Linked DNA regions of Thermobifida halotolerans. The protein of the gene in region 1 interacts with the protein of each later gene in a pairwise test. Links are inferred from orthologs where the notes say so. Each region holds a gene or a part of one and is shown in the gene's direction. Other genes may lie near its edges.

Region 1 (4,015 bases):
CTCGTGTCGACGGCGCTGGTGGGTACCGCCCGGCGCGCCGTGCCGCACACGCCCGGACTGCCCGAGGCGGCCGGCGACGACCCCGCGGCGGTCCTGCTCGACCGCGCGGCCCTGGCCGCCGTGCAGCGCCGCGCGGGCCACGTCCCCCGCCGGGTCGCCCCGCCGCCCGCGGCCCCGGCCGAGACCGCGCCCCACCTCCGCGCCGCGGCCGTCACCCGACTGAACTCCATCCTCACCGGCCCCCACCGCGACCTGCTCGCCGAATGGCTGGACCTCGCCGTCGCCACCGGCCGCCGCCTGCCGCCGGAACTGCTGCCCGCCCTGCTCGACCGCGGCCGCCACGAGACCGCGCTGCGCCCGGCCCTCGCCCGCCTCGGCGGCGAACGGGCCCGGTGGCTGGCCCGCCACAACCCCGCCTGGGCCTACCTCGACGACGCCGTCGAGACCGCCTTCGACCCCGAGGAGTGGAAGACCGGCACGGCCGGGCAGCGCCGCGCCCAACTGGCCGCGCTGCGCCGCACCGACCCCGCCGCGGCCCGCGACCTGCTCGCCGAGACGTGGCCGAACGAGCGGGCCGAGCAGCGGCTGCGACTCCTGGAGACCTTCCGGACCGGTCTGTCGCGCGAGGACGAGCCGTTCCTCGACACGGCGCTGGACGACCGCGCCTCCAGGGTGCGCGCCCTGGCCGCGACCCTGCTGGCGCAACTGCCCGACAGCGCCCACAGCCGCCGCCTCGCCGCGCACGCCGTCCGCCTGCTCCGCCGTCCCCGCCCCCGCCGGCCGGTCGAGATCACCCTGCCCGACCTCGCCGACACCGACCTCGCCGCGGCGCTCGGCGTCAGCCCCACCGACACCGCCGACCCCAAGGGTGACAAGCGCCGCGAACGCCTGTGGGCCCTGGTCTCCCACACGCCCCTGGAGACCTGGATCGGCCACCTCGGCGACACCCCGGTCGACGTCGTGGCCGCGACCGGGGACTGGGACCTGTGCTGCGCCCTGGCCAACGCCGCCGTGCTGCAACGCGACCGCGCATGGGCCCGGGCGCTCCTCACCCCCATGATGACCCGGCTCGTCAACCACCAGAACCCGCGGGCCAGCCGGGCGTCCGCGCTGCTGGCCCTGCTGGACGCCGAGGAGCAGTGCGCCTGGGTGCTGCGCTGGAGCGGCTCCCGGCCGACCGCGCAGCGGCTCCTCCCGCTCCTCGAACAGCTCGACTGCCGGTGGAGCGCGGATCTCGCCGCGACGGTGACCGAGGTGATCCTCGACCCGGAACGGACCACCATGTCGCTGCTGACGCGACTGTGCCACCACGCCGCCACCAGACTCGACCCCGCCCTGCACCGGCGCTTCGCCGAAGCCGCCGACCACCACCGCGACGACGACAACAACCAGGCCACCGTGGCCGACCTCGCGGGAACCCTGAAATTCCGCGACGACATGCGCAAGGAGCTGATGTGAGCACCCAGACCCCCGCCGTGCTGCGCCCGCACGCCGAGCAGGCCTACGCCGACGAACTCGCCGCCCTCGCCAAGGCCGACGACCGCCCCCGCCCGCCCGGCTGGAAACTGTCGCCCTGGGCCGTCACCCAGTACGTCCTCGGCACCACCCTCGACGACGGCACCGAGATCACCCCCAAGTACGTCGGCGCGCGCCGCGTGGTCGAGGTCGCCGTCGCCACCCTGGCCACCGACCGCGCCCTGCTGCTGCTCGGCGTGCCCGGCACCGCCAAGACCTGGCTGTCCGAACACCTCGCCGCCGCCGTCGCCGGAGACTCCACACTGCTGGTCCAGGGCACGGCGGGCACCGCCGAGGAGGCCGTGCGCTACGGCTGGAACTACGCCCGGCTGCTCGCCGAGGGCCCCTCGGAGCAGGCGCTGGTGCCCAGCCCGGTCATGACCGCCATGTCCGAGGGGCGCCTGGCCCGCGTCGAGGAGCTCACCCGCATCCCCTCCGACGTGCAGGACGCGCTGATCACCATCCTGTCGGAGAAGACCCTGCCGGTGCCCGAGCTCGGCATCGAGGTGCAGGCCCGGCGCGGCTTCAACATCATCGCCACCGCCAACGACCGCGACCGCGGCGTCAACGACCTGTCCAGCGCGCTGCGCCGCCGCTTCAACACCGTCGTGCTGCCGGTCCCGCAGACCGCCGACGACGAGGTCGAGATCGTCACCCGCCGCGTCGCCCAACTGGGCCGCAACCTCGACCTGCCCGAGGTGCCCGCCGGACTCACCGAGATCCGCCGGGTCGTCACCGTCTTCCGGGAACTGCGCAACGGCGTCACCGAGGACGGCCGCACCAAGGTCAAGTCCCCCAGCGGCACCCTCAGCACCGCCGAGGCGATCTCCGTCATCACCAACGGCATCGCCCTGGCCGCGCACTTCGGCGACGGCGTGCTGCGCCCCGGCGACGTCGCCGCCGGGATCAGCGGCGCGGTCGTGCAGGACCCGGTCTCCGACGGCGTGGTGTGGCGCGAGTACCTGGAGACCGTGGTGCGCGAACGCGACGACTGGGACGACTTCTACCGCGCCTGCCGGGAGGCGAGCCGCTGATGCCCAAGGTCGACACCGAACGCGTCCACGTCCTGGGCGTCCGCCACCACGGCCCCGGGTCGGCGCGCGCGGTCCGCGCGGAACTGGAGCGGCTGCGCCCCGACGCCGTGCTGATCGAGGGTCCCCCCGAGGCCGACGCGCTCACCGGGCTCGTCAACGGCCTGGAACCGCCGGTCGCGCTGCTCGCCTACGACCAGTCCGACCCGGCCCGCGCCGCGTTCTGGCCGTTCGCCGCCTTCTCCCCGGAGTGGCAGGCGCTGCGCCACGCCGCCGACCACGGCGCCGAGGTGCGTTTCTGCGACCTTCCGGCCGCCCACACCCTGGCCGGGGAGCAGGAGGCCCCCGAAGGGGAGCAGACGCGCGCCCGCGTCGACCCGCTCGGCGTGCTCGCCGAGGCCGCGGGCTACGACGACCCCGAACGCTGGTGGGACGACGTCGTGGAGCAGCGCGACGCCGACGGCCCGTCCCCGTTCCCCGCCATCGCCGAGGCGATGGCGGCGGTGCGCGCCGAACTCGCCCCCGAACCCGAGACCGAGCGCGAGGCCCGCCGCGAGGCGCACATGCGCCAGGTGCTGCGCGCCACCCTGCGCGCCGGACACCGGAAGGTGGCCGTGGTGTGCGGCGCCTGGCACGTGCCCGCCCTGCTGGACCTGCCCAGCGCCGCCTCCGACTCCCGCCTGCTGCGCGGCCTGCCCAAGACGAAGGTCGCCGCCACCTGGATTCCGTGGACGCACGGACGGCTCGCGGCCTCGGGCGGCTACCGCGCCGGGGTGCGCTCACCCGGCTGGTACCACCACCTGTTCACCGTGCCCGACCGGCCCGTGGAGCGGTGGCTGACCGAGGCGGCGCGGCGGCTGCGGGACAAGGACCAGCCGGTGTCGTCCTCCCACGTCATCGAGGCGGTGCGGCTGTGCGGGGGACTGGCCGCCCTGCGCGGCCGCCCCCTGGCGGGACTGGAGGAGATCGCCGAGGCCACCTCGGCGGTGCTGTGCGAGGGGTCGCAGGCGCGCGCCCGGCTCGTGCACGACGCCATGGCCCTGGGCGAGCGGCTCGGCGCGGTCCCGCCCACCACGCCCACGGTCCCGCTGCAACGCGACCTCGCCGCCCGGCAGAAGCGACTGCGCCTCAAACCCGAGGCGCTCGACCGGGACCTCACCCTCGACCTGCGCAGGGAACTCGACCGGGAACGCAGCGCCCTGCTGCACCGGCTGCGGCTGCTCGGCGTGCAATGGGGGCGGCCCCGCCACGACACCGTCCGCTCGCGCGGCACGTTCCGCGAGACCTGGACCCTGCGCTGGGAGCCCGAGGCCGACCTCGCGGTCATCGAGGCCAGCCGGTGGGGCACCACCGTCGCCGCGGCGACCGCGGCGCGCGTGCACGCCGACGCCGCCGACGCCGACCTGCCCACACTGACCCGGCTCATCGAGGACTGCCTGCTCGCCGACCTGCCCGACGCCGTCTCCGCC
Region 2 (3,188 bases), 1.8 Mb from region 1 along the record:
GCGCTTGAACACGTCGTCGAAACCGCGCAGCGACCGCAACGCGACCAGTGCGCCGCGGTCCGCCGGGTGCTCGTAGGCGCGGGAGGAGATGTCGCGGAGTCGGATGCGGGCCCGGTCAGGAGTAGTCGACATGTCTGCATGCTATGCGTGACCATTCCGTAAATCCACGTTTCCGGCAGACGCGACATGACGTGTCCTTGCGCGGGGCTGCCCGAAGGAGGCGGAGCGCGGCCGACTAGTCTCGACGACGACCGGACAGCCCCGACCGCGGGGACGAGACGAGAGCGTTGACCGTGCCAGAGGAGACGACGACCACGCAGGGGAGGGCGCCGCGGCGCCCCGCGCCGCCGCGCCGGATCGGCATCATGGGCGGCACCTTCGATCCCATCCACCACGGACACCTGGTGGCCGGCAGCGAGGTCGCCCACCTGTTCGGCCTCGACGAGGTCATCTTCGTGCCCGCGGGGCACCCCTGGCAGAAGCAGCGGACGGGAAGCCGGGTCACCCCGGCCGAACACCGCTACCTGATGACCGTGATCGCCACCGCGGAGAACCCCCAGTTCCGGGTGAGCCGGATCGAGATCGACCGGGACGGACCCACCTACACCATCGACACGCTGCGCCAGATGCGCCAACAGTACGGTCCCGACGTGGAGCTGTTCTTCATCACCGGAGCGGACGCTCTGGGCGCTATTCTGAGCTGGCACAACGCCGACGAGCTCTTCGAGCTCGCGCATTTCGTAGGCTGTAACCGGCCGGGGCACCAGCTCGCCGACCCCGGTCTGCCCGAGGGCAGGGTCTCCCTCGTGGAGATCCCCGCCCTGGCCATCTCCTCGACCGAGTGTCGGGAGCGTGTCCGCAAGGGCGAGCCCATCTGGTACCTGGTACCCGATGGCATTGTCCGCTACATCAACAAGACCGGGCTCTACCTCGATGATCAGGAGGCGGGGTAGCAGCCCACGAGAGGCAGCTGGCACCTGTGACCGCCACGGACCGGACCGTTGAACTCGTCAACATCGCCGCCGCCGCGGCGGCCGACAAACTCGCGAGGGACATCGTCGCCTACGACGTCAGCGACCAACTCGTCATCACCGACGCCTTCGTCCTGTGCTCCGCGCCCAACGACCGCCAGGTCAGGTCGATCGTCGACGAGGTCGAGGAGCGCATGCGCCAGGTGGGCGCCAAACCGGTGCGCCGCGAGGGCGAACGTGACGGCCGCTGGGTGCTGCTGGACTACGTCGATCTCGTCGTGCACGTCCAGCACGAGGAGGAGCGCGGCTTCTACGGCCTGGAGCGGCTGTGGAAGGACTGTCCGGAGATCGCCCTGCCGGAGGGGGCCCGGGGAGTCGGTCGCGAGGCGAACGACGACGCCGGTTCCTGAGCCGCTACCCCATCCGCCGCCCTTCCCCGGACAGGAGTGACCCTGTGACCGAGACCCGTCGTGTGATCTGCTGGCGCCACGGACAGACCGACTGGAACGTCGAGAACCGCTTCCAGGGACAGCTTGACATCCCCCTGAACAAGACGGGTATCGCCCAGGCCGAGCGGGCCGCCCAACTCCTCGCCCTGCTGCGCCCCGACGCGATCATCGCCTCCGACCTGCAACGAGCCTCCGACACCGCGCACGCCCTGGCCCGGCTCACCGGACTGACCGTGACCCACGACCCGGCGCTGCGCGAGCGCTTCGGCGGTCCGTGGGAGGGGCTGTCCCGCGCCGAGATCGCCGCGGGCTGGCCCGAGCAGCTGCCCACCATGGACATCCCCGGCGGCGAGGACATGCCCACCGTCGGGGCGCGGGTGGCCGAGGCCGTCCAGCGCGGCCTGGAGAAGGTGCCCGAGGGCGGCACACTGGTCGTCGCCAGCCACGGCGCGGCCCTGCGCGCCGGCATCCACACCATGCTCGGCCTGCCCCAGGACCAGTTGGAGGCCCTGGGGTCGCTGAGCAACTGCTCCTGGTCCGTGCTCGGCCCCCGCCGCCTCGGCGGCTGGCGCCTGCTGGAGCACAACGCGGGAACCCTCCCCGAGGACAAGGTGCTGGGCGACGACCGTTGACCGTTTCGACTAACGCGCGGAATTCCGCTATCGTTCTGGGAGTCGGCGGGCAGCGCCCGCAGGCTCCACAGGGGGCTATGGCGCAGTTGGTAGCGCGCTTCCATGGCATGGAAGAGGTCTGGGGTTCGAATCCCCATAGCTCCACCACAACCGGCTTACTAGAACCCCTGGTCCGCTGGGCCAAGGCCGGCTCTAGCAGGTCGGTCAGACAGAGATCATCAGCGGGTGCCCCGCTCTCGTTTACGAGGGTGGGGCACGTTGCTATCTGGCGTGACGTAGCCCGGCCTCGACCTCCCCTTGTGCCGCTGGAGCGCTCAGGGAGCCTGCCAGCCTGCCGGAGTAGACCTTGACTGCATCGCGTCCTGAGATGTCCGTCAGAGCGTCGAAGGGTTCCTTCAGCTCACCCTCGACCACCTTAAGCCGTCGATCATGAATTTGCTGACGAGAGCCTTGTTGAGGATGCTGCGTACCGTCTCGTTACCCGCTGCGTACATCTGGGCAGGGTTGTCCAGCAGGTCGAGTGCCTTGCGGAACGTGTTTGCGCCCGTGTCGAGCGGGTTGCTGGTAGCGGTCAGGCTGCGCTCGATGTCGCGCCGCTCGGTGCGGACGGCTGCGATCTTCCCCCTGAGCTTGTCCTAGCAAGCCTTCCTCGGCTGCCAGGTCGGCAGTTAGCTCCCTTTCTTGTCGAGCGCTTCGAGGCGTCGGTTGAACTGGTCGCGAATGTCGTCGCTCAGGCCGGTGTCGTCTTGCACGGCTTCATCGACTATCGCGCGGACTTCGGCCCGCAGCGCTTCGGGAAGATGAATCTTTACCTCGTAGTACCGAACGATGGCTTCTTCCATCTTTTCGATCTGGACGTACGGATTTTGAGGCGCGAGCCGCCAGTACCGGAATCGCCGCGATCTTCTCTTGCCCCAGGTGTTCCCAGATCAGCCCTGCTGGGCGGCGTGGCGGGTTGCACTCGATGACCTCATCGGGGGTGACGATCAAGTCCACACTGAAGTCGTGCTCGGTCTCGGAAAGGTCGTCGTCAATGACTTGCAAGGAGTGCACGGTGGTCACGATGGTGGTTTGTGGCCCGATCAAGCCTGCTTCTTGCAGCAGTGCAACCTCGATGTCGGAGTACCCCGCGCCCT

What was found.
Region 2: the proteins of NI17_RS05375 (region 1) and rsfS interact in binary tests that used the Escherichia coli proteins (3 or more experiments, as listed by UniProt). The link is inferred for Thermobifida halotolerans from one-to-one orthologs.

The regions. Positions count from the first base shown.
Region 1 is NZ_CP063196.1:1,211,660-1,215,674, forward strand. Bases 503-3,501 are described here. They hold NI17_RS05375 (ATP-binding protein), read left to right. Parts: upstream 503-1,454; coding sequence 1,455-2,549; downstream 2,550-3,501. Other genes in these bases: NI17_RS05370 (DUF5691 domain-containing protein), read left to right, coding at 503-1,458; NI17_RS05380 (DUF5682 family protein), read left to right, coding at 2,549-3,501. In the rest of the region: more of NI17_RS05370, read left to right, coding at 1-502; more of NI17_RS05380, read left to right, coding at 3,502-4,015.
Region 2 is NZ_CP063196.1:3,021,646-3,024,833, reverse strand. What follows is about bases 1-2,680. They hold rsfS (ribosome silencing factor), read left to right. Parts: upstream 1-979; coding sequence 980-1,381; downstream 1,382-2,680. Other genes in these bases: NI17_RS13550 (histidine phosphatase family protein), read left to right, coding at 1,426-2,052; nadD (nicotinate-nucleotide adenylyltransferase), read left to right, coding at 294-953; NI17_RS13565 (M48 family metallopeptidase), read right to left, coding at 1-132. Outside these bases: NI17_RS13540 (5-formyltetrahydrofolate cyclo-ligase), read right to left, coding at 2,809-3,188. UniProt on the Escherichia coli protein: Functions as a ribosomal silencing factor. Interacts with ribosomal protein uL14 (rplN), blocking formation of intersubunit bridge B8.